Regions from separate parts of the Streptomyces sp. NBC_00354 genome, predicted to be linked through region 2. Evidence: riboswitches for the same ligand, from Rfam matches in the RefSeq annotation. Region 2 holds a riboswitch; the other holds the start of a gene.
What was found. Region 2 has a riboswitch for S-adenosylmethionine ahead of OHT74_RS27540 (aminotransferase class V-fold PLP-dependent enzyme). Riboswitches for the same ligand answer to the same signal wherever they lie in the genome.

Region 1 (15,611 bases), 1.2 Mb from region 2:
ACGCCGCCGTGGAGAAACTGCGGACCGACGGCATGCCGGGGCTGCTGGTGGCCAGTGGCTCGGCCGAGGTTCCCGAGCTCGCCTCCCGGGCCGACCTCGTCCTGAACGGCCCGCAGGAGGTCGTCGCCTTCCTGGCCACCCTGGCCGAAGCCATCCGCTCCGCGAGCCCGACGCCGTAACCGCTGCGCGGGGCGGGGAGAAGGCCCCGCCCCGCGCAGCGGTTGCCGTCACGCCTCGCGGAGGGCGTCCAGTTGGGCCGTGAACCAGGCCGTCGGGGGGAGGGCCGTGGCCGCCAGGGCCAGGCGTTTCGTGCGCTCGGCACGCTCCTCGGCCGGCATGGCCAGGGCGGCGTGCAGCGCATCGGCCGTCTCCGACACGTCGTACGGGTTCACGGTCAGCGCGTCCTCACGGAGCTCCAGGTACGCCCCCGCCCCGGTCGACAGCACCAGCACGCACCCCGCGTCCGAGACCACCGGGATCTCCTTCGCCACCAGGTTCATCCCGTCCCGCACCGGGTTCACCAGCGCCACGTCCGCCAGCCGGTACGCCGCCAGGGAGCGCGCGAAGTCGTCCTTCACCGACACCAGCACCGGCTGCCAGTCCTCCGTGCCGAACTCCTCGTTGATCCGCTCCGCCAGTTCCCGCACCGCCTCCGTGTACGACCGGTACACCGCCAGGTCCTGCCGGGACGGGTAGGCCGAGGCCAGGTGGACCACCCGGCCCCGCCATTCGGGGTGCTCGGTGAGCAGCTCCCGGTACGCCAGCAGCCCCCGCACGATGTTCTTCGACAGCTCGGTCCGGTCCACCCGGACGATCGTCCTGCGGTCCCCGGTCTCCGCCCGCAGCGCCGCCAGCTTGTCGTTCACCTCCGGCCGGTGCGCCAGCGCCCGCAGTTCGTCGCCGTCCACGCCCAGCGGGTACACGGCCACGGTCGTCCGCCGGTGCCGTACCGGGCCCCTCGTCATCTTCTCGATGTACGGCGCGTCCCTCGGGTCCACCCCGGCCGCCGTCTTCGGCTCCGCGATGCCCCGCTCGTCGTCCAGCTGCGCCGCGGTCATGAAGCTGTGCGCCCACGCCCACGTGTGGAAGCCCACCACGTCCGCCCCGAGCATGCCCCACATCAGCTGCGCCCGGACGTCGTCGGGGAGCATGTCCAGGAACTCGCGCGAGGCCCACGGGGTGTGCGTGAAGTGGCTGATCTTCAGGTCCGGCCGCAGTTCCCGCAGCTCACCCGGGACCAGCGCCAGGTGGTAGTCCTGCACGAGCACCGCCGCGCCCTCGCCGGCCTCCTGTGCCAGCGCCATTGCGAAGGCGTGGTTGTAGGCGACGTACGACTCCCACTGCCGCCGGAACTGCGCGTCGAAGACCGGCTCGCGCGGGATGTCGTAGAGGTGGTGGTGCGTGAACCACAGCACCGAGTTCGCGATGCCGTTGTACGCGTCGTCGTACGTGGTGGGATCGATGTCCAGCATCCGGACACCGGGTTCGGAGACACCGCGGCGGACCGCCTCCCGGTCCGCCTCCGACAGCGCCGCGCAGATCCACAGCGCCTCCGGCTGCCGGGCGAGGGCGGCGGAGAGGCCGGACACGAGCCCGCCCCCGCCGCGCCGGGCCGTGAGGGTGCCGTCGTCGGAGAGAAGGTAGGAGAGCGGGCCGCGGTTCGCTGCAACGAGTACCTGGGAAGCCATGCGGCGAACCTAGCCCGGGGCCTGCCCGCTCAAACGTCAGTTCCCTCACGCCACCCTGCGGCCGGAGTACTCCTTGACCTCGGCCATCGGCGGCCGCTCCTCGGTGTCCACGGCGTACGTCCGCGGTACGAACCCGTTCGGCCCGCGCTCGAACTGCGTCAGCTCCGGCCGTACGAGATGCCCGCGCGAGAGCCGCAGCTGCGCCGTGCGGTAGATCGCCGCGGCCATCCGGCCCAGTGCCTGGCCGTCCTGATGGCGGTGGAGCCGTACGCCGACGTCCACCTGGGCCAGCGCGTCCAGCCCGACGGTGTGCAGCGCGTCCACCAGCAGGCCCAGCTCGACGCCGTACCCGACGGGGAAGGGCAAACGTTCCAGCAGGGAGCGGCGCACGGCGTACTCGCCGCCCAGCGGCTGGACGAAGCCGGCCAGCTGCGGCCAGTGGAGATTGAGGAGCGGCCGGGCGACGAGCTCGGTGACCCGGCCCCCCTGACCGGGGGAGCCCCCCAGAGGGCGGTCGTACATCGCCTTGACGAACTGCACGTCCGGCTCAGTCAGCAGCGGGCCGACGATCCCGGACACGAAGGCGGAGGAGAAGTCCCGCAGGTCGGCGTCCACGAAGCAGACGATGTCGCCGGTGGTCACCAGCAGCGAGCGCCACAGCACCTCACCCTTGCCGTGCACGGCCGGGATCCGCGGCAGGATGTCGTCGCGGTGCACCACACGGGCACCCGCCTTCGCGGCCACCTCGGCCGTCCGGTCGGTGGAGCCTGAGTCGACCACCACCAGTTCGTCGACCAGCGGCACCGGCAGCCCGTCGATCAGATCGCGACGGATCACCTCGACGATGGCGCCGACCGTCTCCTCCTCGTCGAGCGCGGGCAGGACGACGCTGACCGTGGTGCCTGCCGCCCGCTTGGCGGAAAGCAGCTGGTCGAGCGGTCGGTCGGCCGCGGACCAGGAGCGGTCCGCAAACCAGCGCTCCACCTCTTCCAGCACGTTCGGCACTCCCTGTTTCCTCATTCGTCCTCGGCGGGTTTCAGCCGAAAAGTGATCCATCTCGCGGTTCGGACGGCTGTCTCAACCACCCGGACCTTCCGTTACAGTCTTGAACAACGCGAAGGACCACCGCATGCCGGGGGTCCCCGCGTACAAACGCCCGGACGCGCCATGGAGTGCGCGACCCGGTGCCATACCGCTCATCCAGAGGGGCAGAGGGACACGGCCCGTTGAAGCCCCGGCAACCCTCCAGTCGGTTCTCGCGCCAGCTTGCAGCAGCGAGGTCCCCGGCTAGGGAAGGTGCCAATTCCGTCTCATGGCGAAGTGCGCCATGGGGAAGATGAGGAGAAAGGGCCTCGCCATCATGGCTGCACAGACTGTTGCCACCTCTGTCGATCTCGGACCTGCCACCGGCCTCTCGTGTCGTGAGTGCGGTACCCGCTTCGAGCTCGGACCCATCTTCGCCTGCGTCGAATGCTTCGGACCTCTGGAAGTCGCCTACGACCTTCCCACCGGGGACCCGGAAGCCCTGCGCGCCGCGATCGAGGCCGGCCCGAACAACATCTGGCGCTACGCCCCGCTGCTGCCCGTCCCCGCGGACGTGGCCTCCAAGCCCAGCCTGAACCCGGGCTTCACCAAGCTCGTGGACGCGGCCAACCTGGCCAAGGAGCTCGGCGTCACCGGCAAGCTGTACGTCAAGGACGACTCCGGCAACCCGACGCACTCCTTCAAGGACCGCGTCGTGGCCATCGCCGTCGAGGCCGCCCGCGCCTTCGGCTTCACCACCCTGTCCTGCTCCTCCACCGGCAACCTGGCCGGCGCCGTCGGCGCCGCGGCCGCCCGGGCCGGCTTCCGCTCCTGCGTGTTCATCCCGCACGACCTCGAGCAGGGCAAGGTCGTCATGGCCGGTGTGTACGGCGGCGACCTGGTCGGCATCGAGGGCAACTACGACGACGTCAACCGTTTCTGCTCCGAGCTCATCGGCGACCCGCTGGGCGAGGGCTGGGGCTTCGTCAACGTCAACCTGCGCCCGTACTACGGCGAGGGTTCCAAGACGCTCGCGTACGAGATCTGCGAGCAGCTCGGCTGGCAGCTGCCCGACCAGATCGTGATCCCGATCGCGTCCGGCTCGCAGCTGACGAAGATCGACAAAGGTCTGCAGGAGCTGATCAAGCTCGGCCTGGTCGAGGACAAGCCGTACAAGATCTTCGGCGCCCAGGCCGAGGGCTGCTCCCCGGTCTCGACCGCGTTCAAGGCCGGCCACGACGTGGTCCGCCCGCAGAAGCCGAACACCATCGCCAAGTCGCTGGCCATCGGCAACCCGGCCGACGGCCCGTACGTCCTGGACATCGCGCGCCGCACCGGCGGCTACGTCGAGGACGTGACCGACGAGCAGGTCGTCGAGGCGATCAAGATCCTCGCGCAGACCGAGGGCATCTTCGCCGAGACCGCGGGCGGCGTGACCGTCGGCGTGACCAAGAAGCTCATCGAGAACGGGCAGCTCGACCCGGCGCTGACCACGGTGGTCCTGAACACCGGTGACGGCCTCAAGACCCTGGAGGCGGTGGCCGCGGACAGCGGACAGACCGCCACCATCCGCCCGAGCCTGGACGCGTTCCGCGCCGCCAACCTCGCCTGATCTCCCCCTGACACCCGGAAAGGCAGTAGCGCCCATGAGCGTCAACGTCCGCATCCCCACCATCCTGCGCACCTACACCGGCGGCCAGGCCGAGGTCACCGCCGAGGGCGCGAACCTCTCCGAGGTCATCGCGTCCCTGGAGGCGAACCACCCGGGCATCTCCGCGCGCGTCCTGGACGACCAGGGCAAGCTGCGCCGCTTCGTGAACGTCTACGTCAACGACGACGACGTGCGTTTCGAGGGCGGCCTGGACGCGGTGACGCCGGACGGCGCGGGCGTCTCGATCATTCCCGCCGTCGCCGGCGGCTGCTGATACGCGAAAGCCCAGAATTGCTCCCTCCGCTAAAAGCGGAGGGGGCAATTCTGCTTGGTTGGGCGCGGTAGGGTTGGGGAAGTCCCCTCCGCTGTTCTTGCCAGCCGCATATGAGCGGGTCGAGCGAGGGTTGACATTGAGTCAATATGCAAGTGCGGTATGGGGCTTTGGCGAGATATGCCGGGTCCGAGTTGCCCGGCAATATGCCAAATTTTCACTCTATTTCAATGTATCCCCGTGTCCAGATTTCTCGTCGGATTGACCTGTTGCAGACAGCAGCGGTGCAGATACATTCAGCCCCGGTCGAGGCGTTCCGGCGCAAGTTCTGACCCGGGACCGCGAAGTGCGGTCCTGCGCAAGGGCCAGTAATAGGGGAGTTAGGCATGGCTCAGGGCACCGTCAAGTGGTTCAACGCGGAGAAGGGCTACGGCTTCATCGCGGTCGACGGTGGTGCGGATGTGTTCGTCCACTACAGCGCCATCCAGATGGACGGGTACCGCACCCTTGAAGAGGGTCAGCGGGTCGAGTTCGAGATCTCGCAGGGCCAGAAGGGTCCGCAGGCGGACATGGTCAAGCTCGCCGTCTAGCCCCGGCGCGATCGACCACCGACGCATACACATGAAGGGCCCGCATCCTTGAGGAGGGATGCGGGCCCTTCGTGCTGCCCCGTGCTGCCCCCCGTGCCGCCCCCGTGCCGCCCCGTGCTGCCCCCGTGCCGCCCCGTGCTGCCCCCGTGCCGCCCCTCGTGCCGGGGCCCGGCGTTCCCTCAAGCCGCTTGCACTCGAGGGGGTCGAGTGCTAATCATTGGCGTTAGCACTCTCGTGCCGAGAGTGCTACTACACAGGACCGGGTCGGTGAGGCCCGCAGGGTCCGGCGGGAAGGAACCGCCGGGCACGCAGGCCGTCCGTCGCGGGCGCGGGCGCGGTCCGGAGCAATCCAACCCTCCCCACGCGCCGGCGGCGCAGGGGGAACCCCAGTCCTGGAGGACCACTTCAGATGGCCAAGATCATTGCGTTCGACGAGGAGGCCCGGCGCGGTCTCGAGCGCGGGATGAACCAGCTCGCCGACGCCGTCAAGGTCACCCTTGGCCCCAAGGGTCGCAACGTCGTCCTTGAGAAGAAGTGGGGCGCCCCCACGATCACCAACGATGGTGTCTCCATCGCCAAGGAGATCGAGCTCGAGGACCCGTACGAGAAGATCGGCGCCGAGCTGGTCAAGGAAGTCGCCAAGAAGACGGACGACGTCGCCGGCGACGGTACGACCACCGCCACCGTTCTCGCCCAGGCGCTCGTCCGCGAGGGCCTGCGCAACGTGGCCGCCGGTGCGAACCCGATGGCCCTCAAGCGCGGCATCGAGAAGGCCGTCGAGGCCGTCTCCGCCGCCCTGCTCGACCAGGCCAAGGACGTGGAGACCAAGGAGCAGATCGCTTCGACCGCCTCCATCTCCGCCGCCGACACCCAGATCGGCGAGCTCATCGCCGAGGCCATGGACAAGGTCGGCAAGGAAGGCGTCATCACGGTCGAGGAGTCGCAGACCTTCGGTCTGGAGCTCGAGCTCACCGAGGGCATGCGCTTCGACAAGGGCTACATCTCGGCGTACTTCGCCACCGACATGGAGCGTATGGAGGCGTCCCTGGACGACCCGTACATCCTGATCGTCAACTCCAAGATCGGCAACGTGAAGGACCTCCTTCCGCTGCTCGAGAAGGTCATGCAGTCCGGCAAGCCGCTGCTGATCATCGCCGAGGACGTCGAGGGCGAGGCCCTGTCGACCCTGGTCGTCAACAAGATCCGCGGCACCTTCAAGTCCGTCGCCGTCAAGGCCCCGGGCTTCGGCGACCGCCGCAAGGCCATGCTCGGCGACATCGCCATCCTCACGGGCGGCACGGTCATCTCCGAGGAGGTCGGCCTCAAGCTCGAGAACGCGGGCCTGGACCTGCTCGGCCGCGCCCGCAAGGTCGTCATCTCCAAGGACGAGACCACGATCGTCGACGGCTCCGGTGACAGCGACCAGGTTCAGGGTCGCGTCAACCAGATCCGCGCCGAGATCGAGAACTCCGACTCGGACTACGACCGCGAGAAGCTCCAGGAGCGCCTCGCGAAGCTGGCCGGCGGCGTGGCCGTCATCAAGGCCGGCGCCGCGACCGAGGTGGAGCTCAAGGAGCGCAAGCACCGCATCGAGGACGCCGTCCGCAACGCGAAGGCTGCCGTCGAGGAGGGCATCGTCGCCGGTGGTGGCGTGGCCCTGCTCCAGGCCTCCGCGGTCTTCGAGAAGCTCGACCTGTCGGGTGACGAGGCGACCGGCGCCAACGCCGTGAAGCTCGCCCTGGAGGCCCCGCTCAAGCAGATCGCCGTCAACGGTGGTCTCGAGGGTGGCGTCGTCGTGGAGAAGGTCCGCAACCTGACCGTCGGCTGGGGCCTGAACGCCGCGACCGGCGAGTACGTGGACATGATCGCCGAGGGCATCATCGACCCGGCGAAGGTCACGCGCTCTGCCCTGCAGAACGCCGCGTCCATCGCCGCGCTGTTCCTGACGACCGAGGCCGTCATCGCCGACAAGCCCGAGAAGGCCGGTGCCCCCGCGGGCGGCGGCATGCCGGGTGGTGACATGGACTTCTGATCGACCTCTGGTTGATCGGCTGTTCTTCGACCGAGGGCGGCACTCCCCGTACAGGGGGGTGCCGCCCTCGGGCGTTCCCGGACGGTTTCAGAAGCCGGTGGTGTCGATCGCGAAGTCGAACGGCTCCGGGACGTGCAGGGGCTTGCCGAAGGACACCGTCGTACGGGAGCGGTATCCGTGCGGGGAGGGGTCCCAGAAGCAGGTGATCTCCGAGTCCTGCATGTCGACGACCAGGTAGACGGGCACGAGCCGGCCGTACACGTCGAGCTTCTCGTTCCAGTCCGCGTCCCTGGTGGAGACGGACGTGAACTCTCCGACCAGCGACAGCGCCGCTCCGTCCGCGTGCAGCCCCTCCTCTTCGAAGGCCGCCTCATCCGCGACGTACAGGTCGGGTCCGTAGCCGCGCTCCGCTGCCGGGAACCGGAAGAGGAAGGGTGACGTGTCTGCGAAGTGTCCCTTGGGGACATGGGCCTGGAGCTGCTCGCGCAGCAAACGCATGCGACGCGAGTAGCGCAGCTTGGAGAACGGCGACACGATGATCTTCCCCCGGATGAGCTCGGCCTTGAAGCCGTCTGGCGTGTTCATCTCCGCAACCGTGCGCAGGAGCGTCTCGAATGTCGGCGGTGCCGCCTGCTCTATCGGTGTGGCCCGTTCAATCATGATCGTCACCGTTGTCCTCCGCGTGGCGTGCCGTGCACTGGGCGTGAGCCCCGTTCCAGGCTAGCGGCGCGCGGGTGGCCGCGCCCGGGTGGCGAGACGGATCACCACCCAACAGGGCGGTTTGGTTGACTGGGGGGATGAGCGAGCTGTTCGTGAAGATCTGCGGGTTGAAGACCGCGAACGACGTAGACGTGGCCGTGGCCGCCGGGGCCGATGCCGTCGGGTTCGTCTTCGCCGCCGGGAGTCCCCGCACGATCGACGCCGCCGCGGCGCGGGAGCTCGCGGCGCGGGTGCCGGCCGGGATGCTGACCGTCGGGGTCTTCCGCGGGCAGCCGGTCGAGGAGGTCCGGCGGCTGACCGAGGAGAGCGGCGTACGGGGAGTCCAGCTCCACGGGGACGAGGGCCCGGAGTACTACGAGGCGCTGCGCGCTGAGGGGCGGATCCTGCTGCGGGCCACCGCCGAGCACGTGAAGCGCTGCGGGGAGTACGGGGAGGACCTGCTGCTGCTCGACGCGCCCGACCCCGGCTCCGGCAAGCCGTGGAACTGGGGCTCCGAGGAGTTCACCGCCCCCGGGGGCCACTGGCTGCTGGCCGGCGGACTGACCCCGGGGAACGTCCGGGAGGCCGTGGAGACCACCGGCGCCTGGGGCGTGGACGTGTCCAGCGGGGTGGAGCGGGAGCGCGGGGTGAAGTCCCCCGACCTGATCCGTGCCTTCATCGAGGCCGCCCGGGGCTGACCGGGCACCCAGGGCACCAGGACGCGTCCGGGCGATCAGCTGACCGCCCCGTGGCCGGTTGCCCCTCGCCCACGCCGCACAGGTTAAAGATCAAGTTAGGGCCTGTCCTTCCTGTGGTCGGAGCTCTGGTCGGCTTTCTCCGGGAACGGCTCCCATGGTCAGATCCCGCCCCTGTCGCGTAAGGTTCCCCTGGCAGTATCACCTATTACCATTCAAGGGGGCGGGCGGCGATGCCGGAGACCAGGCTCGGTGAGCTCGTGCGGATGTGGATCGACGGCTGGGTCGTCTCCCGCGGCAGCTCGGACCCGATCGACGAGCCGTGGGGGTGGACGATCGACGTCGGGCAGCCCAAGCACGTGGCCCGGCACGTGCTGCCGGAGCCCACCGAGGCCGACGTACGCAAGATCGTCGCCGCTACGAGCGCGCCCGGGACGTGGCTGAAGCTGTTCGCCGAGGAGCAGGCGGTCCTGCCCTGGGTCGGGCCGGGCTGGCGGTGCGACAGCCCGGGTTTTCTGATGACTTGTCATCTTGCGCCGGAGAGCCCTGATTTGCCGGCCGGTTACACGCGCACCAGCTGGACCCGGGGCGGCGTCAGCCGAGTGCTGGTCCGCACGCGCGACGGGCACTTCGCCGCCCGCGGACAGATCGCCCGTGCCGGCACCCATGTCGTGGTCGACCAGGTCGAGACCGCCGCCGAGCACCGGCGCAAGGGCCTCGGCGGCCTGGTGATGCGCACGCTGCAGAGCACCGCGTACGAGGCCGGTGCAAGGACGGGTCTCCTCGTCGGCACGCCCGAGGGCCGGGCGCTCTACTCCTCGCTCGGCTGGACCACGCGCTCCCCGATGACGAGCCTCTGGTACGAGCCGACGGACGCCGCCCGGTGAGCTGAACAAGGCAGTGACCGGCCGGACCAGGCTAGGCGGCCCCGGCCGAGGCGGTGCCGTCCTCCTCGACGGTCTCGACGCCCGGCAGCGCCTGCAGGGCCGCGACCTGGCCGGGGTTGAGCCGGGCGGCGAAGCCGTGCAGGGCGGTGCGGTACACGTGGACCGGGGTGACGCCGACCAGCCGCGCCACGTCGGCCGGGTCGAGGTCCCTCCGTACGGTGACGATGTACGAGGGGTGGTCGACGGGCGCCGTGTACGGCGCGGGCTCGCGCACGGTGGCGCCGGCCGCCGACACGGGCAGGGCGGAGAACACGGCCAGTACGGCGACGGCTGCGGGCAGGGCCCGGCTCGGACGGGTGCGCATGGGGCGACGCCATCACGTACAACGGCGCAGGTCAACGACGTCCGCCGGGGTGGCGGGGGCACCAGGGGCGCACCGGCCGTGTGCTCCCTAGTGTGGGGGCGGGCCATACGGGTGATCTTGCTGGTGGCCCGTCGGCCGTGCGGGCCGGGACCGCGTGCGGCACGGGCTTGACGCCGCAGGGGATAGCCCTTTCTGCAGCTTGTGCGACAGCACGTGTTGACGCGGGCGCCGGAGGATCGGCCGGGCGGGGGGCGGCGGTTCAGGACGCGCCGGGGTGGCACCGATGGAACGGAAGGCCGCCCCCGCAGAGGCACTCGTCCTCGTCGGGGCGGCTCATTCATGCCGGCCTTCCGTCCCGCCCCCTTCAGGGAGTTCCTTCCATGCGCCTGCTCGCACGCCTGGCGGCCGCCGCCCTCCTCACCGTGCCCCCGGTCGCGGCCGGCACGGCCGCCGCCGATACCCCGGAGCCGACCCCGGTACCGCTGCACACCTCCGCGAACGCCGTGCCCGGCAAGTACATCGTGACGCTGGAGAAGGGGGTGGACGCGGCGAAGGCCGCGACGAAGCTCGGCCTGAAGCCGTCCTTCGTCTACACCTCGGCGCTGAACGGCTTCGCGGTCCCGCTGACGCCGCTCCAGCTTCAGATCGTCCGGGTCAGCCTCGGGGTGAAGTCGGTCGAGGAGGACGCCGCGGTGCAGTCCGTACCGACGCCGACCAGCACGCCCGGCATGCGGGCGCCGTCGAACTCGTGGGGCCAGGACCGGATCGACCAGAAGCAACTGCCGCTCGATGACAGCTTCACCACCGAGGGCAACGGCGCCGGGGTGACCGCGTACATCCTCGACACCGGCATCGACTACGGGCACTCCGAGTTCGGCGGCCGCGCGAAGGCCGGCTACGACGCCATCGGCGACGGCCGCAACGGCCTGGACTGCCAGGGCCACGGCACGCACGTGGCGGGCACGGTGGCCGGGGCGACGTACGGGGTCGCGCGCAAGGCGAACCTGGTCAGCGTCCGCGTCCTCGGCTGTGACGGCAAGGGCACCTGGTCGGGGATCATCGCGGGGATGGACTGGGTGGCCAAGAACGCCAAGCAGCCGGCCGTGCTGAACGGGTCCCTGGGAGGGGACAGGTCGACGGCGGTCAACGACGCGGCGACCGCGCTCTCCGACGCGGGCGTGCTGCCGGTCATCGCGGCGGGCAACTCGGCGATCGACGCGTGCACGGTCTCGCCCGCGTCGGCCGCGCGCGTGGTCACGGTGGCGGCGAGCAACCAGTGGGACGAGGAGACCGCCTTCTCCAACATCGGTACGTGCGTCACCCTCTACGCCCCCGGCCAGGCCATCGTCTCCGCGAAGCTCGGCGGTGGCAGCGTGGCCCTCGACGGGACGTCGATGGCCGCACCGCACGTCGCCGGTGTCGCCGCCCTCTACAAGCAGGCGCACCCGACCGCCGCCCCGGCGGAGATCGCCGAGTTCCTGGACGACGAGTCCACCAAGGACGTCCTGACCAGCGTCAGCAAGGGCACGCCCAACCAGCTGCTGAACACCGGCGGCCTCTGACGCTCAGAGGTTCCGACCCGCTCGGCCCCGGCCCGTTCGCGGATAGGCTGCGGGCCGAGGGGGATCATGGACACGCCATCGCCGCTCCTGAAGCGGCTCCGGGACCACGTACGGCTCGCCGCGGCCTGCGCGTTCAGCGCCGTCGCAGTGCTGTACGCCGTCCTGTGCCTGAAGTTGACCGCGGACATGTCCCACATCGTGTGCAGCGTGGGATATACCGCCGGCTGTCCGCGCGGGCTGGGCCCGCTGGCGCTGTGGGCGCTGGTCGCCGGGCTCGCCGCGGGCGGCCTGTGGTGGTCGGCCGTGAAGGGCCGCGGGTACCGCTCCGCCGTCGGCTGGCTCTTGGCCGTCGCCGTCGCGCTCGGCGCCCTGTGGCCCGGCTGGCTCGGCTTCTCGTGGCTGCGCGGCCCGCACATGGACCTGTTCTCGTACCAGGTCCCGGACGGCCCGGGGGCGGACAAGCCGATCGGCTCCTGGGCGGGGAGCCCGGCGTCGGGGGTCGTGGTCCGGGCCCGCGCGGACGGCGTGACCGGCTACGACGGGGAGGGCCGTCACGGCTGGAGCTTCCGCGCCCCGGCCGGCGGCGCGGTGTGCGCGATGAGCGGGGACACCCCCTCCGGCACCGGCCTGCTCACCCTGACCACCGCGGAGAGCACCTGCGGCAACCGCCTGGTGGCGGTGGACGTCACGTCCGGCGAGCAGCGCTGGACCAAGGACATCCCGAAGCTCGTGGGCAAGCCGTCCGCGGGCGGCTCCCTGGCCGTGACCGCGACCGCGGACGCCGTACTCGCCCACGACCTGGGCACCGGTGCCGAGCTGTGGCGTTCCCCGCTGCCCGCGGGCGCCGTCGCCATGGAGGTCGCCGCCGGCCCCGACCGGGTCCTGCTCCTGGCCCGGACCGACCAGGGTGTCGAGCTGTTCGCGCTCGGCGCCCGCACCGGTGCCGTCGCCTGGCGGTTCGCGATGCCGGTCGGGTACGAGCCCCCGCGCATCGTGTCGGCCTCCCCGGCCGCCGCCGTCGGTGACGGACGCCTGCTGGTGTTCGACGACGCGGGCCGCCCGAACGCCGAGTCGCAGGCGCCGTACGTCCCGACCACGGGCGAGACGGAGTGGCTGGTCGCGGGCGACGTGCTGTACGCGTCGGTCCCGAAACGGGAGGAGCGGGAGGTCCTGGCGGCGTTCTCCCTGAAGGACGGCCGCCACCTGTGGACCCGCGCCTTCGAGAACGACTGGCGGATCCGCACCCTGGCCGCCGACCGGACCGGCCGGATCGCCGTGGTCACGGAGGGCGGGTACATCCACCTCTGGCACCTCGACCCGGGCAGCGGGAAGCCGCTCGGCGAGTCGACGGTCCTGCGACGCCTCCGGCTGGGCGAGTCGTTCGCCCTCTACGGCAGGACGTTCGTCAACCTCGACGACAACGGCCGCCTCCCGCCGATCTTCGACGTGACCCCGGCGATCGGCTGGTGAGTCAGGCCGCGTAGTCCTTCAGGGCCTCGGTCCTGAGCGTGATGCCGACCGGGTCCGGGATCTTGACCGTTTCGCCGTACGGGAAGGAGGGGCTCTCGCGGTACGAGCCACCGCTGGGATCGCTGTGGACGGCCACCGTGCAGCTCTGCCGGTCGATGAGCAGGTAGACCGGGATGTCGACCGCCGCGTACCCGTCGCGCTTCTCCCAGCGGTCATGCCGGTCGGTGTCCGCATCGTGGGAGGTCACCTCCACGACCATCAGGGCGCCTGTGGGGTCGGCCCACTCCCCCTGGCCGGCGAAGTGCGCGACGGGTGCGAGAACGCCGTCGGGGCGGGCACGTCCGGCGCGGTAATGCTCGACTACCAGACCCTGCTCGGGGTGTAGGTCGAGTTCGGGCCGCTGCTGCATGCACTGGCGGAGCAGCCACATGAAGATGGCTCCGTGGTCACCGTCGGGTACTGGCTTGACCTCTAGCTTTCCCGCAATGAATTCGAGCGTCACGGTTTCGGGTGCGCCGCGCTCAAGTGCTTCGAAGTCATCGAGGGTCATCTGGGGACGCCGGGTGGAGCGAGCGGACATGGGATCGCCTCCCCGACTCCATGGTGCCCTGCACGCCCGGCGAAGGACCCTGTGAAGCGCCATGTGTGACTCCGTTCAGCTACGGCTCGGCATGCGCTAGAGGCATATGCCGAGCCGTGTCCGTCCGGGCACAGATGGTTAGCCCAATGGTGTGACCCGCGAGTTCGACGGGTCAGAGGCTGGCGACGAACGCCGTCCAGGCCGGGCCGTTGAAGGCGAGGTGCGGGCCGTCCGGGACTTTGGAGTCCCGGACGGGGACGAGGTCGGGAAGGCCGTCGGCGACTTCGAGGCAGCTGCCGCCGCTGCCGTCGCTGTGGGTGGACTTCCGCCAAGTGGCCATCTCCAGACAATCGCCGCCGTCGCCGCCGCTGTAGCTGGACTTGTGCCAGACGGCTGCCGACAGGTCGTATTCAGGCGTGCTGGTCATCTTCGTATTCCTCCGCCACCGACTCGATCAAGGCCAGGGACTTGCGCGGTGACAGCGCGTTGGCCGTGAGGAGATCGTAGGTCAGGGTGTGGTGGGTGACCGTGGCCGGATCGTCGAACAGCTGCCCCGTGCCCATGCCTTGGACGTAGGCGAGTGGAGGCGCGTCCTCGAAGGACATCAACTTGAGGGAGCCCAAGAGGCCTGCGTGCAGACCGGCGCTGAACGGCAGCACCTGCACGATGATGCGGTGTGACTGGATCAGGCTCGCGATGTGTCGCAGGGCCTCCGCCAGGACAGCCTTGCTGTCGCCCGCCCGGCGCAGAACGGCCTCGTCAAGCACGCACCAAAACAGGGGGGTTGTTGGATCCTGAGCAGGGCGGCCCTGGCCAGTCGGTTCGTGACCAGCTCGTCGATGGTCTCTTCCGTCGCCGTCGGCTGGTACGCGCGGAAGACCTCGCGTGCGTACGCCTCCGTCTGCAACAGACCCGGGATGATGAGTGGCGCGTACTCGCGGATGGCCTTCGCCAGAGCCTCGGCTTCCGCCGCCGCCGCGAAGTGGTCCGGGTACTTGGACTTGGCCGCCGCGCCGCAGTTGCGGACGAAGAAGCCGTCCGTGCCGAGGATCTCGTCGATCTGCCGGGCGAATTCGATGTGCATGCGTCGCGTACCGGCTTCGAGCTGGCCGATGAACGAGCCGCTGACGAAGAGGGGTTCGCCCAACTCGGCCTGGCTGAGGCCCGCGCGTTCGCGGGCCACGCGGAGTTCGGCGCCGAGCAGCGCGCGGGGTGAGGAGGACGGGTCGAGGTTCTTACCTGCCATGACAACTCTCCTGGCAACACGTGCCGTTGTTGCGGTGTCCGTATGGAAAGGCTAGCGAGCCCGCCGCCACTCTGTGTGTCGAAGCTGAACACTCAGAGTAGAAAGGTGACATGTCATGGTGCTCTCTCCGCAGGAGCGGATGCAGGCGGCCGAGGAGGCCGTCCGGCAGTTGAAGGAGTCCCTGGCCGGGGTGGGGGTGCTGTTCCCCTCGCTGGACGTGGAGCGGGTCTCGGCCGCCGGTACGTACGGCCTGCCGCTGGTCGACCTCGGCCGCTGCAACCTCGACACCGCGCTCCGGCTGGCCGCCGTGCTCCACGAGCGGGCCAACCCGTGATCGGGGACGCCGCCGCCGAATGGGGCTTCGAACTCGGCTGGAAGCTGCGGGGACTGGAACACGCCCTCCTCGGCGGCGGATGGAAGCGCCCGGGCACGGGGCTTTCCGTACGCGTGCGGTGCGAGCAGGGCGACGGGGTGTGGACGGCCGTCGGGGACGACGGGCAGCGGCGGGAGAGCCGTACGGCCGGTACGGAGGCCGAGGCGACCGCGCTGGTCCGGGAGGCGTTCGGGGTGAAGAGGGGGCAGCCGCAGCAGCCTGCGCCGGGCGTGCAGCGGTTCACGCTGATCCACTGGCCGGTGGGGGAGGGCGCGCGGTTCGCAGATGCCCGCTACGACGGGCTGAAGGCGCGGCCGCCGCAGGGCTGCACGGTCGAGGAGATCGGCGGTCGCTTCGGGCTGCGGTGCGAGCGGCCGGGGCCGCGGCTGCTGGACGCGGTCGCGGACCTGTGCGGGGAGATCCGGACCGGGCACGGGCTGCTCATGACCGACCTCGGGATCGAGAAGCTGTGGGAGTGGT
Region 2 (15,611 bases):
CCCTACCTGCGGTTACTTCCGAGTTGCAAACGGGGTCGACTACTGTCGGCATGGCACGGCCGTGGCGTGTGACGCACGGAACATCTGGCCGGTTCCCTCTATCCGGAACCCACTACCGGTGGGTAACGTCCGGTCGGTCCACATGGTGGCGATGGCGCCCAGAGGAGCAGCAGTCTTGCGCGAGTTCAGCCTTCCGGCCCTGTACGAGGTCCCGTCGGACGGGAACCTGACGGATCTCATCCGCCGCAATGCCTCGCAGCATCCCGACACAGCCGTCATGGCCCGCAAGGTCGGCGGCGAGTGGCAGGACGTGACCGCGACCGAGTTCCTCGCCGAGGTGCGGGCCGCCGCCAAGGGCCTGATCGCGGCCGGCATCCAGCCCGGCGACCGCGTCGCCCTGATCTCCCGCACCCGCTACGAGTGGGTGCTCTTCGACTTCGCGATCTGGAGCGCGGGCGCCGTCACCGTCCCCGTGTACGAGACCAGCTCGCCCGAGCAGATCCAGTGGATCCTCGGCGACTCCGGCGCGGTCGCCGTGGTCGTGGAGAGCCCGGGGCACAGCGCGGCCGTGGCCTCGCTGCGCGACCGGCTGCCGGAGCTGCGCGAGGTCTGGGAGATCGAGCAGGGCGCGCTGGCGGCGCTGCAGGCCGCCGGCGCGGACGTGACGGAGGACGAGGTCGACCGGCGCAGCTCGCTGGCGAACGCCGACGACCCGGCCACCATCGTCTACACCTCGGGCACCACCGGCCGCCCCAAGGGCTGTGTGCTGAGCCACCGCAACTTCTTCGCCGAGTGCGGCAACGTGGTGGAGCGCCTGAGCCCGCTGTTCCGCACCGGCGAGTGCTCCGTGCTGCTCTTCCTGCCGGCCGCGCACGTCTTCGGGCGCCTGGTGGAGGTGGCGGCCGTCCTGGCGCCGATCCGCCTGGGCTGCGTACCGGACATCAAGAACCTCACCGACGAGCTGCAGTCCTTCCGGCCCACGCTGATCCTCGGCGTGCCGCGCGTCTTCGAGAAGGTCTACAACTCGGCGCGCGCCAAGGCGCAGGCCGACGGCAAGGGCAAGATCTTCGACGCGGCCGCCGAGACGGCGATCGCGTACAGCCGGGCGCTGGACGCCCCGGGCGGCCCGTCCTTCGGCCTGAAGCTGAAGCACAAGCTGTTCTCCAAGCTGGTCTACAGCAAGCTCCACACGGTCCTCGGCGGGCGCGGCGAGTACGCGATCTCCGGCGGGGCCCCGCTGGGCGAGCGGCTCGGCCACTTCTTCCGCGGCATCGGGTTCACGGTCCTGGAGGGCTACGGACTGACGGAGTCGTGTGCCGCCACGGCCTTCAACCCGTGGGACCGTACGAAGATCGGTACGGTCGGCCAGCCGCTGCCGGGCTCCGTGGTGCGGATCGCCGACGACGGCGAGGTGCTGCTGCACGGCGAGCACGTGTTCAACGGGTACTGGAAGAACGAGGCGGCGACCGCCGAGGCGCTGACCGACGGCTGGTTCCACACCGGCGACGTCGGCACCCTCGACGAGGACGGCTACCTCGCGATCACCGGGCGCAAGAAGGAGCTCATCGTCACGGCGGGCGGCAAGAACGTCGCGCCCGCGGTGATCGAGGACCGGATCCGGGCGCACGCGCTGGTCGCGGAGTGCATGGTGGTCGGCGACGCGAGGCCGTTCGTGGCCGCGCTGGTCACGATCGACGAGGAGTTCCTCGGCCGCTGGGCCGCGGAGCACGGCAAGCCGGCCGGGGTCACGGCGGCGGAGCTGCGCGAGGACGCGGACCTCATCGCCGCCGTCCAGAAGGCCGTGGACGACGGCAACGCGGCGGTTTCCAAGGCGGAATCGGTGCGGAAATTCCGCATTCTGCCCTCCCAGTTCACGGAGGAGTCGGGTCACATCACGCCTTCGCTGAAGCTGAAGCGGAATGTGGTGGCGAAGGACTTCGCGGACGAGATCGAGGCCCTGTACCGCGGCTGAGCCCCTCGTGCGCTACCGGGGGTCCTCGGCGAGGATCCGCGCCATGTTCCGCTCCGCGAGCGCGGTGATGGTGACGAACGGGTTCACCCCGAGCGAGCCCGGGATCAGGGAGCTGTCGACCACGTACAGCCCCTGGTAGCCCTTGGCGCGGCCGTAGTTGTCGGTCGCGTCGCCCAGGACGCAGCCGCCGAGCGGGTGGTACGTGAAGTTGTCGGCGAAGTTCCTGTTGTCGCCGAACAGGTCGTACCGGTAGATCGTGAAATTGGCCCGGTTGATCCGGTCGAAGAGGTTCTTGGCGGCCTGGACCGACGGGGTGTTCTGGTCGCGGCGCCAGTTGAGCCGCGCCGAGTCGGTGGCCGCGTCGTACGTGAAGTGCCCGCGCTCGGGGTTCTTGGTGATGGCCAGGTACATCGAGATCCAGTGCTCGAAGCCCATGGGCAGCGGGGCGATCTCCGCGAACACCGGGTTGGCGGCGTTGTCCCAGTCGTCGATCCCCAGGGCGGGCATGGTGGCCTGGTTGCAGCCGACCGTGTCCCACAGGTGGTTGGCGCGGGCGGTCATGATGTTGCCGTTGTGGCCCCAGCCGAGCCCGACCTTCTCGCTGAGCGCGGGCAGGGTGCCCCGCTCCCGGGCGCGCAGCAGGATCTCGGTGGTGCCGAGGCTGCCGGCGCCGAGGAAGAGCTGTTTGCAGCCGAGTTCCCTGACCTGGGTGACCCTTCCCGTCAGATCGCTGGTCCGGACGGTGAGTACGTAGCCCCCGGCCGGGTCCTGGCGTACGCCGACGACGCGCTGCATGGTCTCGATGGTGACGTTGCCGGTGCCGATCGCGGCCGCGAGGTAGGTCTTGTCGACGCTCTTCTTGCCGAAGTTGTTGCCGTAGATCACCTCGCCGGCCAGCGCCGAGCGGGTGGCGGTGCCGGCGGCCTCGCGCTGCATGTACTGGAAGTCGTACACGTTGGGCACGAAGGTGGTCCGCAGACCGGTGTTCTGGGCGTGCTTGCGGGAGATCCGGGCGAACCGGTACCACTCCGTGGACTCGAACCAGCCGGGGTCGATGTCGTTGACGCCGAGCATGGCGCGGGCGCGGGGGTAGTACGTGCCGTACATCTCGTCGGCGTCGACCTGGGGCAGCACCTCGGAGAAGTACGAGCGCCGGGGCGTCGGGGCCATGCCGCCGTTGACGAGGGATCCGCCGCCGACGCCGCGGCCGACGTACACGGACATGTCGCCGTGGTTCACGCGGTCGAGGACGCCCGGGTACGGGCTGATGTCGCGGTTGACGACGTCGAGCCAGAGGAACTGGGCGAGCGGGGCCTCGGTGCGGGTGCGGAACCACATGGACCGCTGGTCGGGGGCGGACGTGGAGGGGAAGACCTTGCCGTCCGGGCCGGGGGTGTTCCAGAGCCGGCCCATCTCGAGGACGACGGTCCGTACGCCGGCCTGCCCGAGCCGGAGGGCGGCGACCGCCGAGCCGTAGCCGGAGCCCACGACGATGGCGGGGGCGTACTGCGCGGCGGCGGGCTCTGCGGCCGCGGCCGATTGCAGGCCTATGCGGGTGAAGCCGAGGGCGGCGGCGGTCTGGAGGGCGCCGATGCCCAGGAAGTGACGGCGCGTCAGCTGAGGTGTCATGGCCGCATCATGGGCGGAATCCGGCCGTCCACCCAGAGGCGGTGTTGACAGACTTCTGAGGAACAGTCAGATGTGGCGGAGGATCACCGCGCCGGTCCGGGGCGAGCCGGAACCGGCCTCAGACCTGCTCGGTCGGCCGGACGAGCATCTCCGCCACCGCGACCCGCCGCGGCCGCGTGACGATGTACACGATCGCGTCCGCGATGTCCTGCGCCTGCAGCCGCTCGATCTTCCCGAGCATCTGCGCCAGCGCCTGCTGCACCTCAGGGGCATTGTGCTCGCGCAACTCGGTGTCCACGCTGCCGGGCTCGACGAGGGAGACCCGTACGTGCTGCCGCGCCAGCTCCTGGCGCAGCGCCTCGCTGAACGCGACCACGCCGAACTTCGTGGCGCAGTACGCGGCGCCCATGGCCGCGGCCTGGCGGCCCGCCACGGAGGACACGTTGACGATGTCGGAGACCTGCCGGGGCCCGTCCCCGGCGGCGTTCGCCAGATGCGGCACGGCCGCGTGCGTGGTGTGCATCAGGCCGGTCAGGTTGATGTCCACCATGCGCTTCCAGTCGGCAAGAGCCGACTGCGCGGCGCGGCCCAGGATCATCAGGCCCGCGTTGTTCACCAGGGTGTCCAGCCGCCCGAGCTCGTTGACCGTGCGCTCCACCACGCGCGCGGCCTCGGCCTCGTCGGTGATGTCGGCGGGCAGGACGAGTGCCGCGCCGCCGCCGGCCTCGATCTGGGCCGCCAGTTCCGTGAGCCGGTCCCCGCGCCGCGCGGTGAGCGCGACGGTGGCTCCCCGCCCGGCGAGCGCCAGGGCGGCCGCCCGGCCGATCCCGCTCGAAGCGCCGGTCACCAGGGCCACGGTGCCGCGCAGCACGTCGTCCATCGGTCCTCACCACTCCTCACCGGCGCGCAGCCGTCGTGCACGTCCGCAGACATGCCTTCCGTGTCCGGCGGGCCATGCACGGCCGGGGCCCCGACGCGCCCTGGTCGGCGTAATCGCCGAGGAGTACGAGGGGTACGAGGAGTACGAGGGGTACGGGACCGGGCTCAGAGCAGCTCGCGCAGGCGGTCGGCCAGGAGGTCCCAGCGCCACTTCTCCTCGACCCAGGCGCGGCCCCGCTCGCCCATGCGGCGGCGCAGCTCCGGGTCCTGCAGCAGCGCGATCACGCGGTCCGCCGCGTCCTCGGGGACTCCTCCCCGGACCACCCAGCCCGTCTCGCCCTCCAGCACCGCGTCCGGCGCCCCGCCCGAGTCGCCTGCGACCACCGGCAGGCCCGTCGCCGAGGCCTCGAGGTAGACGATGCCGAGGCCCTCCACGTCCAGTCCGCCCCGCCGGGTCCGGCACGGCATCGCGAAGACGTCCCCGGCGCCGTAGTGGGCGGGCAGCTCGGCCCACGGAACCGCGCCCGTGAAGACCACCGAGTCCGCGACCCCGGCCGAGACGGCCAGCGCGCGCAGGTCCGCCTCGTACGGGCCGCCGCCGACCACCAGCAGTACGGCGTCCGCCGCCGCGGCCAGGATCCGCGGCATCGCCTCGATCAGCGTGTCCTGTCCCTTGCGGGGGACGAGCCGCGAGACGCAGACCACCACGGGCCGGTCCGACAGCCCCAGCCGGGCCCGGATCTCGTCGCCGCCCGACCCGGGGTGGAAGGTCTTCTCGTCCACCCCCGGCGGGAGCTGCACCATCCGCGCCGCCGCCCGGTCCGTCAGCGCCGAGGCGATCCGCGAGCGCGTGTACTCGCCCAGGTACGTCAGCGTGTCCGTGCCCTCGCCGATCCGGCGCAGCAGCTGCCGTGCCGCCGGCAGCTGTGCCCAGCCCGCCTCGTGCCCGTGGGTGGTCGCCACGATCCGCTTCGCCCCGGCGCGGCGGAGCGCCGGGCCCATCAGCCCCAGCGGGGCCGCCGCCCCGAACCACACCGACTCGCAGCCGTGTTCGCGCAGCAGCCCGACCGCCCGCCGGGTCACCCGCGGGGTCGGCAGCAGCATCGTCGTACGGTCGCGTACGACCTGGAACGGCTGCTCGGCGTCGAAGGCGGCGGTGGCCTCGCGGCCCTCCGCGCCGTGCTTCCAGGTGGAGGCGTAGACGACGATCCGGTCGGGATCCAGCCGCAGCGCCATGTTGTGCAGGAAGGCCTGGATGCCGCCGGGCCGCGGCGGGAAGTCATTGGTCACGATCAGCGTCTTGTGCATCGCCAGCCAAAGTACCGGACGCCCCCACGCGGCCCCTGCCCAGCCGCCGGACACCCCTACGGCGCGCCCAGCTCCTGGCGGAGGCTCGCCTGCCAGGCCAGCGTCAGGCCGGGCAGATCGCCGCCGATCGTTTCCTCCAGGGCCGTCGCCAGGGGCCCCCGGCCTGCCAGCTCGTAGAGGCGGACCAGTGTGGCGTCGCCCCACTTGGCCGCGATCAGGCGGCAGGCCAGCCATGCGCCCTCGTACCCGCGGGCCAGTGCCTCCGGGTCGCCGCCGAAGGCGAACGCCTCGTCGGCGGGGAGCGCGCCCGGCAGCTCGCCTCGGCGGACCGCGCGGGCCAGTGCCGGCGCGGCCTGCTGCGGGGTGGTCGCGCCGCCGCGGTACGCCGCCCAGTCCGCGAAGCCCTCCGAGAGCCACAGCGGGGTCCGGGCGGAGGTCGCGGCGCGGGTGGCCACGTGGGTGACCTCGTGGGTCAGGACGACGCCGCGGCCCGCCGCGCTGAGCTCCGCCCAGCCCTCCGGGTTGACGACGACCCGGTCGGCGGGGGCCGCGGCGGCGCCCACCCGGCCCGTCGTGACGGCTCCCATGCCCCGGTACTCGGCAGCCGGCCGCCCCAGCAGCTCCGCCATCCGCTCCAGCGAGTCCGGCACCAGCACGACCACCCGGCCCGCCCACGGCCCCGGCCAGGCGGCGCTCGCCGCGGGCACCGCCCGGTCCGCCTCCGCCCCGATCTCGGACAGGGTCTGCGGGGACCGGCCGACGCCGAGCACCAGCGCGTGCGCGCCCCGGACCACCGCCACCGGCCCCTGGTCCCACAGCTGCGGCGGGGCGCCCGGCGCGGGCCGGTCCCCGGTGACCCGCCACCCTCCGCCGTCCCCGCCGTCCCGGCTCAGCCGCACCTCGCGCGCCGACCCGGCCGGGGCCGTGTCGTAGCCGGTGAGCCGGTAGTGCAGTTCCGCCCGGGCCGTGGCCTCGGCACCGTCCCGCCGGACCGCGGAGACCTCGTACGCCCATCCCTCCAGCGGGATCCCGGCGAGTTGCGCGGGCGGTGTCCGTGACCAGGCGGCCACGGCCTCCCGGATGTCCCCTTCGGCTGCGTCCCGCGCCGCAGGCGCCCCGCACCCCGCGAGCAGCACGCTCAGCAGGAGCGGCAGCGCGCGTACGAGGAGCCGACGGACCGGGGACATCCGACGATCGTACGCACGGCCTGCATCAAGGGCGCGTCACCGAGGACACCGGCATCATCCCGACCGGGTCGTACCGCACCCGCGCCCCCGGGTACGGGGCGTGCACCACCTGCCCGTTCCCGACGTACATGCCGACGTGGCTGGCGTCCGAGCGGTACGTGACCAGGTCGCCGGGCTGCGCCTGCGAGAGCGGGACCTGGCGGCCGGCGTACCGCTGGGCCTGCGAGGTACGCGGCAGGGAGACGCCGGCCTGCCGGTACGACCACACCATCAGCCCGGAGCAGTCGAACCCGGAGGGCCCGGTGGAGCCCCAGATGTACGGGCGGCCGACCGCGGCCCGGGCCGCCATCACGGCGGTCGCGGCGCGCCCCGAGGAGGGGCCGAACGAGTTCGGCTCGGGCAGGCCCTCCGGGCGGTCGCCGGAGCGCGAGGCCCGCTCGAAGTCGGCCCGCTCCTGCGAGGGCATGGCGTTCAGGAGCCGGCGGGCCGCGGCGAGCTTGGCGGTGACGGCACGCTTCTGGCGGGCCACGTCGGCGCGTACGGCGTCGAGTTCGGCGAGCTTCTGCGAGGCCTCGTGGCGCTGCTGGCCCAGCCGGCGCTGCTCCTTGCGCAGTTCGTCGAGCCGGCGGGCCTGCCGGTCGGTCAGCCGGTCGAGTTGGGAGGCCTTGTCGAGGTACTCGTCCGGGTCCTCGGAGAGCATCAGCTCGACGGCGGGGTCGATGCCGCCGGAGCGGTACTGGGCTCCGGCGAAGGTGCCGAGGACGCCTCGCATGGTGTTGATGCGGTCCTGGCCGCGGGCCAGTGCGTCCTGGGCCCGGTCGATCTCGGTGCGCAGCCGGTCGGCGCGCTCGCCCGCCTTGTTGTAGCGCTCGGTGGCCTGTTCGGCCTCCTCGAAGAGCCGGTCGACCTGGGCGCGGGCGCCGGCCGGGGGCTCCTGCGGCTGGGCCGGGGCCGCGCTCGCCGCCCCGCCCACCATGACTGCCGCGGCGGTGGCCGCGGCGGCGGTGAGGACGGTGACCTTGGTGTTCCGGTCGAGACTGCCGAGCCCGGGCCGGCGATGGGACGCCACGAGGAACCGCTCCCTTCCGCTGCGCGGGACCGGGTCCGCCCCCCGTGGACGGCCGTGTGCCGGGTTCCGCGCTGGCAGACAGTAGCCGCGCGGCCACACACCGGCCAACGACCGCGGAAGGGCACACACAGTGACGCCCCGCCGGAGACGCAGGTCACCGGCGGGGCGTGTGGTCACAGCGGGGCCGCGGAATTCGCCCGGATGGGCGGTGTACGGCGCGTCCCGCGAGGGAGACCCGGGAGGGTCAGCCGATGCGGACGCCGAACTGGAACGGCATGTTGTTGATGGACTCGTACTTGACGCCGCCGCGCGGGTTGGAGGCGTGCAGGACCATGCCGTTGCCCGCGTACAGGGCGACGTGGTGCAGGTCCGAGTAGAAGAGCACCAGGTCGCCGGGCTGCAGCTGGCTCTTGCCGATGCGCGTGCCGTCGTTGGCCTGGGTGTAGGTGGTGCGCGTGATGCTGACGCCGGCCTGCTTGTAGGCCCACTGGGTCAGCCCCGAGCAGTCGTAGGCGCTCGGGCCGGTCGCGCCGGAGACGTACGCGCTGCCCAGCTTGGTCTTGGCGGCCGCCAGGGCGGCGCCGGCGCGGCCCGAGGCCTTGACGTTGCCGAGGTCGGCGCGGTCGCTGTCGCTGCGGCTGGCGCGGGTGTCCTCGTCCTTGAGGGCCGCGCGGTCCTGCGCGGTCAGGGTGTTGAGGAGGGCCTGGGCCTCGGCGAGCTTGTCCTGCGAGGCCTTCTTCTTCTCGCCGAGCTCCTTGCGGGTGGCGTCGAGGTCCGCGAGCTTGCCGGAGGCCTCCTGGCGCTGCTGCGCGAGCGAGCGCTGCTTGGCCTGGATCTTCTGGACCGCTTCGACCTGCTTGCCGCTCAACTGCTCCAGGGTGGAGGCCTTGTCGAGGTAGGTCTCGGGGTCGCCGGAGAGGAAGAGGGCGACGGACTGGTCCATGCCGCCGGTGCGGTACTGGGCGCTGGCCATCGAACCCAGCGTGGTGCGCAGCTGGTTGAGCTCGTCCTGGCCGCGGGCGACCTGGTCCTGGAGCTGGCCTATCTCCTTCTCGAGCTTCTCCTGGCGCTCCTTGGCCCCGTTGAACTTCTCGGTGGCCTGCTCCGCCTCTTCGTAGAGCGAGTCGACCTTGGCCTTGACCTCGTCCTTGCTCGGCTGGGCCGGAGCGGCGGAGGCGCCGTGTGCGGAGAGGGCGACGGCCGCGGCTGCCGTGACGGTGAGCACGGTCACACGAGTGCGGGTCGGCTGCTTGGGTCGACGGTGGGACGCCACGAAGGCGAGCTCCTTCTTCCTGGAGCCGCCGAAGGAACACAACTCGGCGACACCTTCGCCGCCACCCCGAATGAGTGATCTACCGCACGAAGGTTTGACCAGACCCTAGTGACCCGGCTGTGATCAGTTCAAATCCTGTCGAGAAAAAAATCGCTTGCCGACCAGGTTCTTTACCTACAGCCCACGCTCTGTGCAGGGCACTTGACGGTACGTTCCCTGTCGGCCATGCCAAATCGGGCATTCCGTCGACGAGTTACGAAACGCGCGAAAGCCGCTTCAGCAACAAAGCGGACGCCACCGGCCGGGCACCGGCCTTCGCCACCCCGTCGGCCACCTCGCGGTCCGTGGAGACCACGACCACGGGCCGGCCGGGGGGCTCCGCGCGCACCAGCTGGCGGATCAGCTCGTCCGCCGTCACACCGGCCTTCGAGAACAGCACGCGCACCCCGCGCGGCGGCGCGAGCAGCACCGGGGCCGCCAGTTCCGCGCCGTCGAAGACACAGGTCATCTCCGCGCCGGTCTGCGCGGCCAGCATCGACAGCCCGCCCAGCAGCCGCAGCCGCTGCTTCTCCAGCGGCATCGTCGGATAGCCGGTCTTGGTCACGTTGTAGCCGTCGACCACCAGATGGGCCTGGGGCAGCGCCAGCAACTGGTCCAGCAGCGCCGGATCGGTCTCCGACAGGGCCCGCGCCGCGATGTCCTTCGGGGTCATCCGGCCCGGCTCCACCGCGTCCACCGTGTCGGCCGGCCGCGTCGACACCGGCGGCAGCGCCAGCTCGCGGCGCAGCCCCTGGGCCGCGTCCAGCACGGTGTCCAGCAGCAGCCGCAGCCGCATGTCCTCGACGCTGCGGCCCTCGCGGGTGACCCGGCGGGAGCTCTCCAGCGCCGCCTCGACCTCCGCGAGGCGGGACTTGAGCCGCCGGGTCTCGCTCTCGGCGGCGGCCACGTGTGCGGCCGCCTCGCCCCGGATCCCGTCGATCTCGGCGGTGACCTTGCGCAGGGCCGCCTCGCCGCGCTTCACATCACTCTGGGCGCTGCGCAGCTTGCGCTGAAGCGATTCCGCTTCCTTGCGCGCCGCGTCCAGCTCGGCCCGCACCTGCTCGCCGCCGAGGCGCTGCAGGTCCCGTGCGTGGGCCAGTTCCTCGCGGAGCCGGTCCATTTCGCGCCGGGTCTCCTCGCCGAACCGCTCGGCGTCGGCGCGCTGCGCCTCCTCGCCGGCGGCGGCCACCAGCTTGACCCAGCCGACCGGCCGCAGCACGTACGCGGCGGCCGCCACGTCCAGCGGGTCCGCGGCGGCGGGCGGCGCACCGGACTCCAGCGCACCGGCCAGCTCGGCCTGCGCCTCGCGCAGCTTCTCGGCGACGCGGCCCCGGAAGACGGCATCCGCCTCCACGGCCGCGGCCATGGCGTTGCCCGCGAACTTGGCGCGCCGGGTCGGGGTGAACCGGGCGTACTGGCGCAGCTGCGCCGGGAGGTCCGCGACCGTCAGTCCGCCGAAGGCGTCCGAGACGAGCGCGACGACCCGGCGCCGCACGCCTTCCGGCAGCGGGCGGTCGAGCACCTCTGCGGCGTCGCCGGCCGCGTCGGCCGGCTCAGCGCCGCTTGCTGGCTCCACAATCCGTCACCCCTACCGTGATCTACCTGTGGGCCCGGCTCCGTCAGGAGTCCGTGCCCGGCCTGTCCACGAGCTCGATCTGGTCCACCGCGTTGCACCACCGGCAGCGGACCGACTCGATGGTCTCATTGACCACCTCGCGTTCCTCGACCTTGGGCTCCCCGGCAAGATCCAGGTGGACGTACTCCACGACCTTCGACGAACGAGTGACGTCGAAACGCGTGAGGTTGCCGCACAGCGTGCAGCGCCACCGGGTGGTGTCGGTCGGCAGGGGAACCGTCATCAGGCCGCTCTCTCCTTCGTAACTGTTTCAATTAAAGCCGCCGTCTGCGTCAATCGGCGGACCGCAGCACGTAACCCTACGGCCTGCCGGTGCTCCGGGTGGGTCCGCTTGGGTCATGCTCAACCGCATGATCGTAAGGTGGCAGGCCCTCCGGGAGGCCGTCCGGGGCCCGGTGGTCGTCCACGTGCTGATCGCCGGCTGCTGCGTGGTGTTCCTGCTCGGCCCGGCCTCGGGGCTGAACCCCTCGTACGGCACGGGCGAGCGGTTACTGGAGACGGGGACCGCCTACTTCCGGCGCTGGGGGGTGGTCCCGGACGAGCTGTTCACCGGGTCGGCGCGGGCGCTGCTGACCCCGCTCACCGCGTTGTTCGTGCACGGCAGCTGGCTGCACCTGCTCGGCAACATGCTCTTCCTCCACGTCTTCGGCGTGATGACGCAGGAGCGGATGGGCCGACCGGAATTCCTGTCCTTCTACGTCTGTACGGGTTACCTGGCCCTGGCGGCGTACGCGGCGGCCAACACCTCCTCGGCCCAGACCCTGGTCGGTGCGTCGGGCGCGATCTCGGCGGTGCTGGGGGCCTTCTTGTGCCTGTTCCCCCGGGCGAGGGTCACGAGCCTGTTCCCGTTCCTCCTCTTCCTGCCGCTGCGCTTCCCGGCTTGGATCGTCCTGCTGTTCTGGTTCGGCCTCCAGTGGCTGGCGGCGCACCGCGCGGGCAGCGGCCCGGGGGTGGCGTACCTGGCCCATGTGGTGGGCTTCTCGCTCGGCTTCGTCTACGCGTGGGTGCGGTATCGGCGTACGACTAGAGTGAGGAGACCAGCGACGGCCACCGAGGGAGACAGCCAGCCGTGATCACCGCGATCGTGCTCATCAAGACCAGCGTGGACCGCATCCCCGAGATCGCCGAGTCGATCGCCGCGCTGGACAACGTCAGCGAGGTCTACTCCGTCACGGGGACGTACGACCTGATCGCGCTGGTCCGCGTGGCCCGCCACGAGAACCTGGCGGACATCATCCCGGGCCGCATCAGCAAGATCCCGGGCGTGGAGGCGACGGACACGCACGTGGCGTTCCGCACCTACTCCCAGCACGACCTGGAAGCCGCGTTCGCCATCGGCCTCGACGCGTAGCGCTGCCCGGTTCGTCCCGGCTCGCGGATCCCGGCCGCATCAGAGCCGCACCCGGCGGCGGTGACCTCTCGTCCTCGACTCACCACCGCAGTGCCCCCACCCCACCTGCCGGTGTCCGGCCGCGCCCCGCCTCCGCTCTCCCTGTGAGGCCCGGGTGGGCCCCATCGAGCCCCGCCGGCGCTTGAGGCGCCGGGGTTGCCTCACCCGGTCGCCCCGCCACGGCGGATGCGTGTCACACGGCCGGCACGCAGCGGCCTTCCTCCGTGCGGTACTGCCACTTGGCGCCGTCGGCGACGAGTTCCCCGACCGCGCGGACGAAGCGGTCGACGTGCTCGTCGGGGGTGCCCGCGCCGAAGCTGACGCGGATCGCGTTCAGCGAGCGCTCCCCCGGGGCCGCCTCGGGGGCTCCGCACTCGCCCTGGGCCTGCGGCTCGCTGCCCAGCAGGGTGCGGACCAGCGGGTGGGCGCAGAACAGGCCGTCGCGGACGCCGATCCCGTACTCCGCCGACAGCGCGGCCGCGAAGTGCGAGCTGTTCCAGCCGTCCACGACGAAGGAGATGACGCCGACCCGCGGGGCCTCGTCCCCGAAGAGGGAGAGGATCCGGACCGCCGGAACCTCCGCCAGGCCGCTGCGGACCTTGGCGATCAGGTGGCGCTCCCGGGCGACGAGGCTGTCGAAGCCCGCCTCGGTCAGGGCCTTGCAGGCGGAGGCGATCGAGTACACGCCGATGACGTTCGGGGAGCCGGCCTCGTGGCGGGCGGCCGTGGTGTGCCACTCGACGTCGACGCCGCCGTCCGCGCGGCGGGCGACCTTCCGGGAGGCGCCGCCGCCGGCCAGGTACGGCTCCGCCTGCTGCAGCCAGTCCGCGCGGCCGGCCAGCACGCCCGAGCCGAACGGCGCGTACAGCTTGTGCCCGGAGAAGGCCACCCAGTCCACGTCCAGCTCCTGCACGGAGACGGGGTGGTGCGGGGCCAACTGGGCGGCGTCCAGGACGATCCGCGCGCCGTGGGCGTGCGCGGCAGCGGCGAGCTCCTTCACCGGCCACAGCTCGCCGGTGACGTTGGACGCGCCGGTGACGCAGACCAGCGCCGGGCCGTAGCCCTCTTCAATTGATGCAGTACGGTCGGCCAGCGCCCGCTCGAGGGTCTCGACGGCCTGGGCCGGGGTCCGCGGGGCGTTGAGGTAGGTGACCTGCGCGTCGGCCCACGGCAGCAGCGAGGCGTGGTGCTCGGTCTCGAAGACGAAGACCTGGCAGCCGGCCGGGAGTACGGCGGCGAGCAGGTTCAGCGAGTCGGTGGTGGACCGGGTGAAGACGACCTGGTCGGCGGGGCGGCAGTCGAGGAACTCGGCGACCGTGGCGCGGCTCTGCTCGAACAGGTCGGTGGACAGCTGGGAGAGGTACCCGGCGCCGCGGTGCACGCTGCCGTAATAGGGGGCGTACGCGGCGACGTCGTCCCAGACCCGCTGGAGCGCGGGGGCACTGGCCGCGTAGTCGAGGGCCGCGTACGTGACCTCGCCGCCGGTGACGAGGGGGACGGTGACGTCCCGGCCGAGGACCGGCAGCGGCTCGGCACAGGCGGGGTCGGCAGGGGCGGCAACGGGGGCGGTCACGGCGGCGGTGGCGACGGCGTTCGGGTACGTGGACATGGCGGTATCTCCCGGCGGGACAGGCTGAATGGCTTCGGACGGCCCGTACGCGGGTGCACGGATGCACGGATGCGCATGCGGCGGTGGGGTACGGGAGTTGCCTCGACGCACGGACGGCTGAGGGCCGTGCGGAGGGTGAAGAGGGGGCGGAGTCGCCCTATCGCATTCGCTTGCTCACGGAAAACGCTCCTCGAGAGACCAGGACCCCTGGTGTCGAGGGATCCGCGCTTGCCGTAGGCCTTTCTGCCTACGACCTGGTCATCACCCGGGGCACCCCGCCACGGAAGGAGGGTTGCCGGACAGCAAGCCGGGGCCTAAACGCTGTCACTCGTGACCTGGTCTGCATCCTGCCACAAGATCCCTCACGCGCAAGACCCCGGTCCGCATGCTGGACCGGGGCCACCTGTTTCACGCCTTTCTCGTACCGCTACGCGTTGCTGGCCGCCACCCAGCGGTCCAGGGCCGCCCGGGCGGCGCCCGAGTCGACGGCTTCCGCCGCCCGGGCGATGCCCGCGCGGATCTGGTCCTCCAGGGAGCCCGTGCCGGGGTCCAGGGCCACCAGGGCCGCCGCCGAGTTCAGCAGCACCGCGTCGCGGACCGGGCCCGTCTCGCCGGCCAGCAGGCGGCGGGCGACGTCCGCGTTGTACGAGGCGTCCGCGCCCCGCAGCGCGGAGACGTCGACCAGCGGGATGCCCACGTCGCGCGGGTCGAAGGACTGCTCGTCCACCCGGCCGTCGCGGACCCACCACACCCGGGAGGTGGCGGTGGTCGTCAGCTCGTCCAGGCCGTCGTCACCGCGGAACACCAGTGCCGAGGAGCCGCGCTCCGCCAGCACGCCCGCCACGATGGGGGCCACCCGGGCGTCCGCGACGCCCGTGGCCTGCGCCCGTACCCGCGCCGGATTGGTCAGCGGGCCGAGGAAGTTGAAGGTGGTCCGGATGCCCAGCTCCCTGCGGGCCGCGGCCACGTGACGCAGCGCCGGGTGGAACTTGACCGCGAAGCAGAAGGTGATCCCGGCCTCCTCCGCGACCTCGACGACCCGCGCCGGGCTGAGGTCCAGGTTGACCCCGAGCTTCTCCAGCACGTCCGACGAACCGCTCGCGCTCGACGCGGCCCGGTTGCCGTGCTTGACCACCTTGGCACCCGTACCGGCCACCACGATCGACGACATCGTCGAGATGTTCACGGTCTTGGCCCCGTCGCCACCGGTGCCGACGATGTCCACCGTCCGGCCCGGCACCTCGATCAGGTTGGCGTGCCCGTACATGGACCGTACGAGGCCGTTGATCTCCGCGACGGTCTCCCCCTTGGCCCGCAGCGCCACCACGAAGCCGGCGATCTGGGCGTCGGTGGCCTCCCCGCGCATGATCCGGTCCATGGCCCAGGCGGTTTCCTCGGCGCGCAGGTCCTGGCCGGTCAGCAGGGCGTCGAGGACGCCCGGCCAGCCACGGGCCGCCACGCTGTCGCCGCCTGCCGGGGTCACAACGTTCATGGTCCGCTCCTGCTGTTGGTCGGCCACCCGATGTCGGGGTCCAGGTCGAATGGGCAGGGCTCCAGCCTATCCAGCCCCGGGGACGGCAAAGAGCCCCGTCCGGACACTGGACGGGGCTCTCGCCGTGG

Region 1: another riboswitch for S-adenosylmethionine. It lies ahead of thrC (threonine synthase); the one in region 2 lies ahead of OHT74_RS27540 (aminotransferase class V-fold PLP-dependent enzyme).

What each region holds. Positions count from the first base shown of each region.
Region 1 covers NZ_CP107983.1:4,759,561-4,775,171, forward strand. The annotation lists gene otsB (trehalose-phosphatase) at 1-179, shown strand, start outside; gene OHT74_RS21775 (alpha,alpha-trehalose-phosphate synthase (UDP-forming)) at 228-1,688, opposite strand; gene OHT74_RS21780 (glucosyl-3-phosphoglycerate synthase) at 1,734-2,684, opposite strand; SAM riboswitch class I at 2,882-3,031, shown strand; gene thrC (threonine synthase) at 3,049-4,323, shown strand; gene OHT74_RS21790 (MoaD/ThiS family protein) at 4,358-4,636, shown strand; gene OHT74_RS21795 (cold-shock protein) at 5,020-5,223, shown strand; gene groL (chaperonin GroEL) at 5,633-7,255, shown strand; gene OHT74_RS21805 (Uma2 family endonuclease) at 7,343-7,840, opposite strand; gene OHT74_RS21810 (phosphoribosylanthranilate isomerase) at 8,053-8,652, shown strand; gene OHT74_RS21815 (GNAT family N-acetyltransferase) at 8,883-9,536, shown strand; gene OHT74_RS21820 (protease inhibitor I9 family protein) at 9,568-9,900, opposite strand; gene OHT74_RS21825 (S8 family peptidase) at 10,281-11,462, shown strand; gene OHT74_RS21830 (outer membrane protein assembly factor BamB family protein) at 11,529-12,932, shown strand; gene OHT74_RS21835 (Uma2 family endonuclease) at 12,934-13,512, opposite strand; gene OHT74_RS21840 (DUF397 domain-containing protein) at 13,685-13,939, opposite strand; partial or broken gene OHT74_RS21845 (helix-turn-helix domain-containing protein) at 13,923-14,758, opposite strand; gene OHT74_RS21850 (hypothetical protein) at 14,874-15,092, shown strand; gene OHT74_RS21855 (hypothetical protein) at 15,089-15,611, shown strand, end outside.
Region 2 covers NZ_CP107983.1:6,007,925-6,023,535, reverse strand. The annotation lists gene OHT74_RS27595 (AMP-dependent synthetase/ligase) at 176-1,972, shown strand; gene OHT74_RS27590 (GMC oxidoreductase) at 1,985-3,601, opposite strand; gene OHT74_RS27585 (SDR family NAD(P)-dependent oxidoreductase) at 3,720-4,481, opposite strand; gene OHT74_RS27580 (glycosyltransferase family 4 protein) at 4,646-5,788, opposite strand; gene OHT74_RS27575 (hypothetical protein) at 5,845-6,975, opposite strand; gene OHT74_RS27570 (C40 family peptidase) at 7,001-8,044, opposite strand; gene OHT74_RS27565 (C40 family peptidase) at 8,289-9,317, opposite strand; gene OHT74_RS27560 (NYN domain-containing protein) at 9,571-10,935, opposite strand; gene OHT74_RS27555 (hypothetical protein) at 10,976-11,215, opposite strand; gene OHT74_RS27550 (rhomboid family intramembrane serine protease) at 11,343-12,065, shown strand; gene OHT74_RS27545 (Lrp/AsnC ligand binding domain-containing protein) at 12,062-12,343, shown strand; gene OHT74_RS27540 (aminotransferase class V-fold PLP-dependent enzyme) at 12,576-13,991, opposite strand; SAM riboswitch class IV at 14,211-14,327, opposite strand; gene trpD (anthranilate phosphoribosyltransferase) at 14,419-15,483, opposite strand.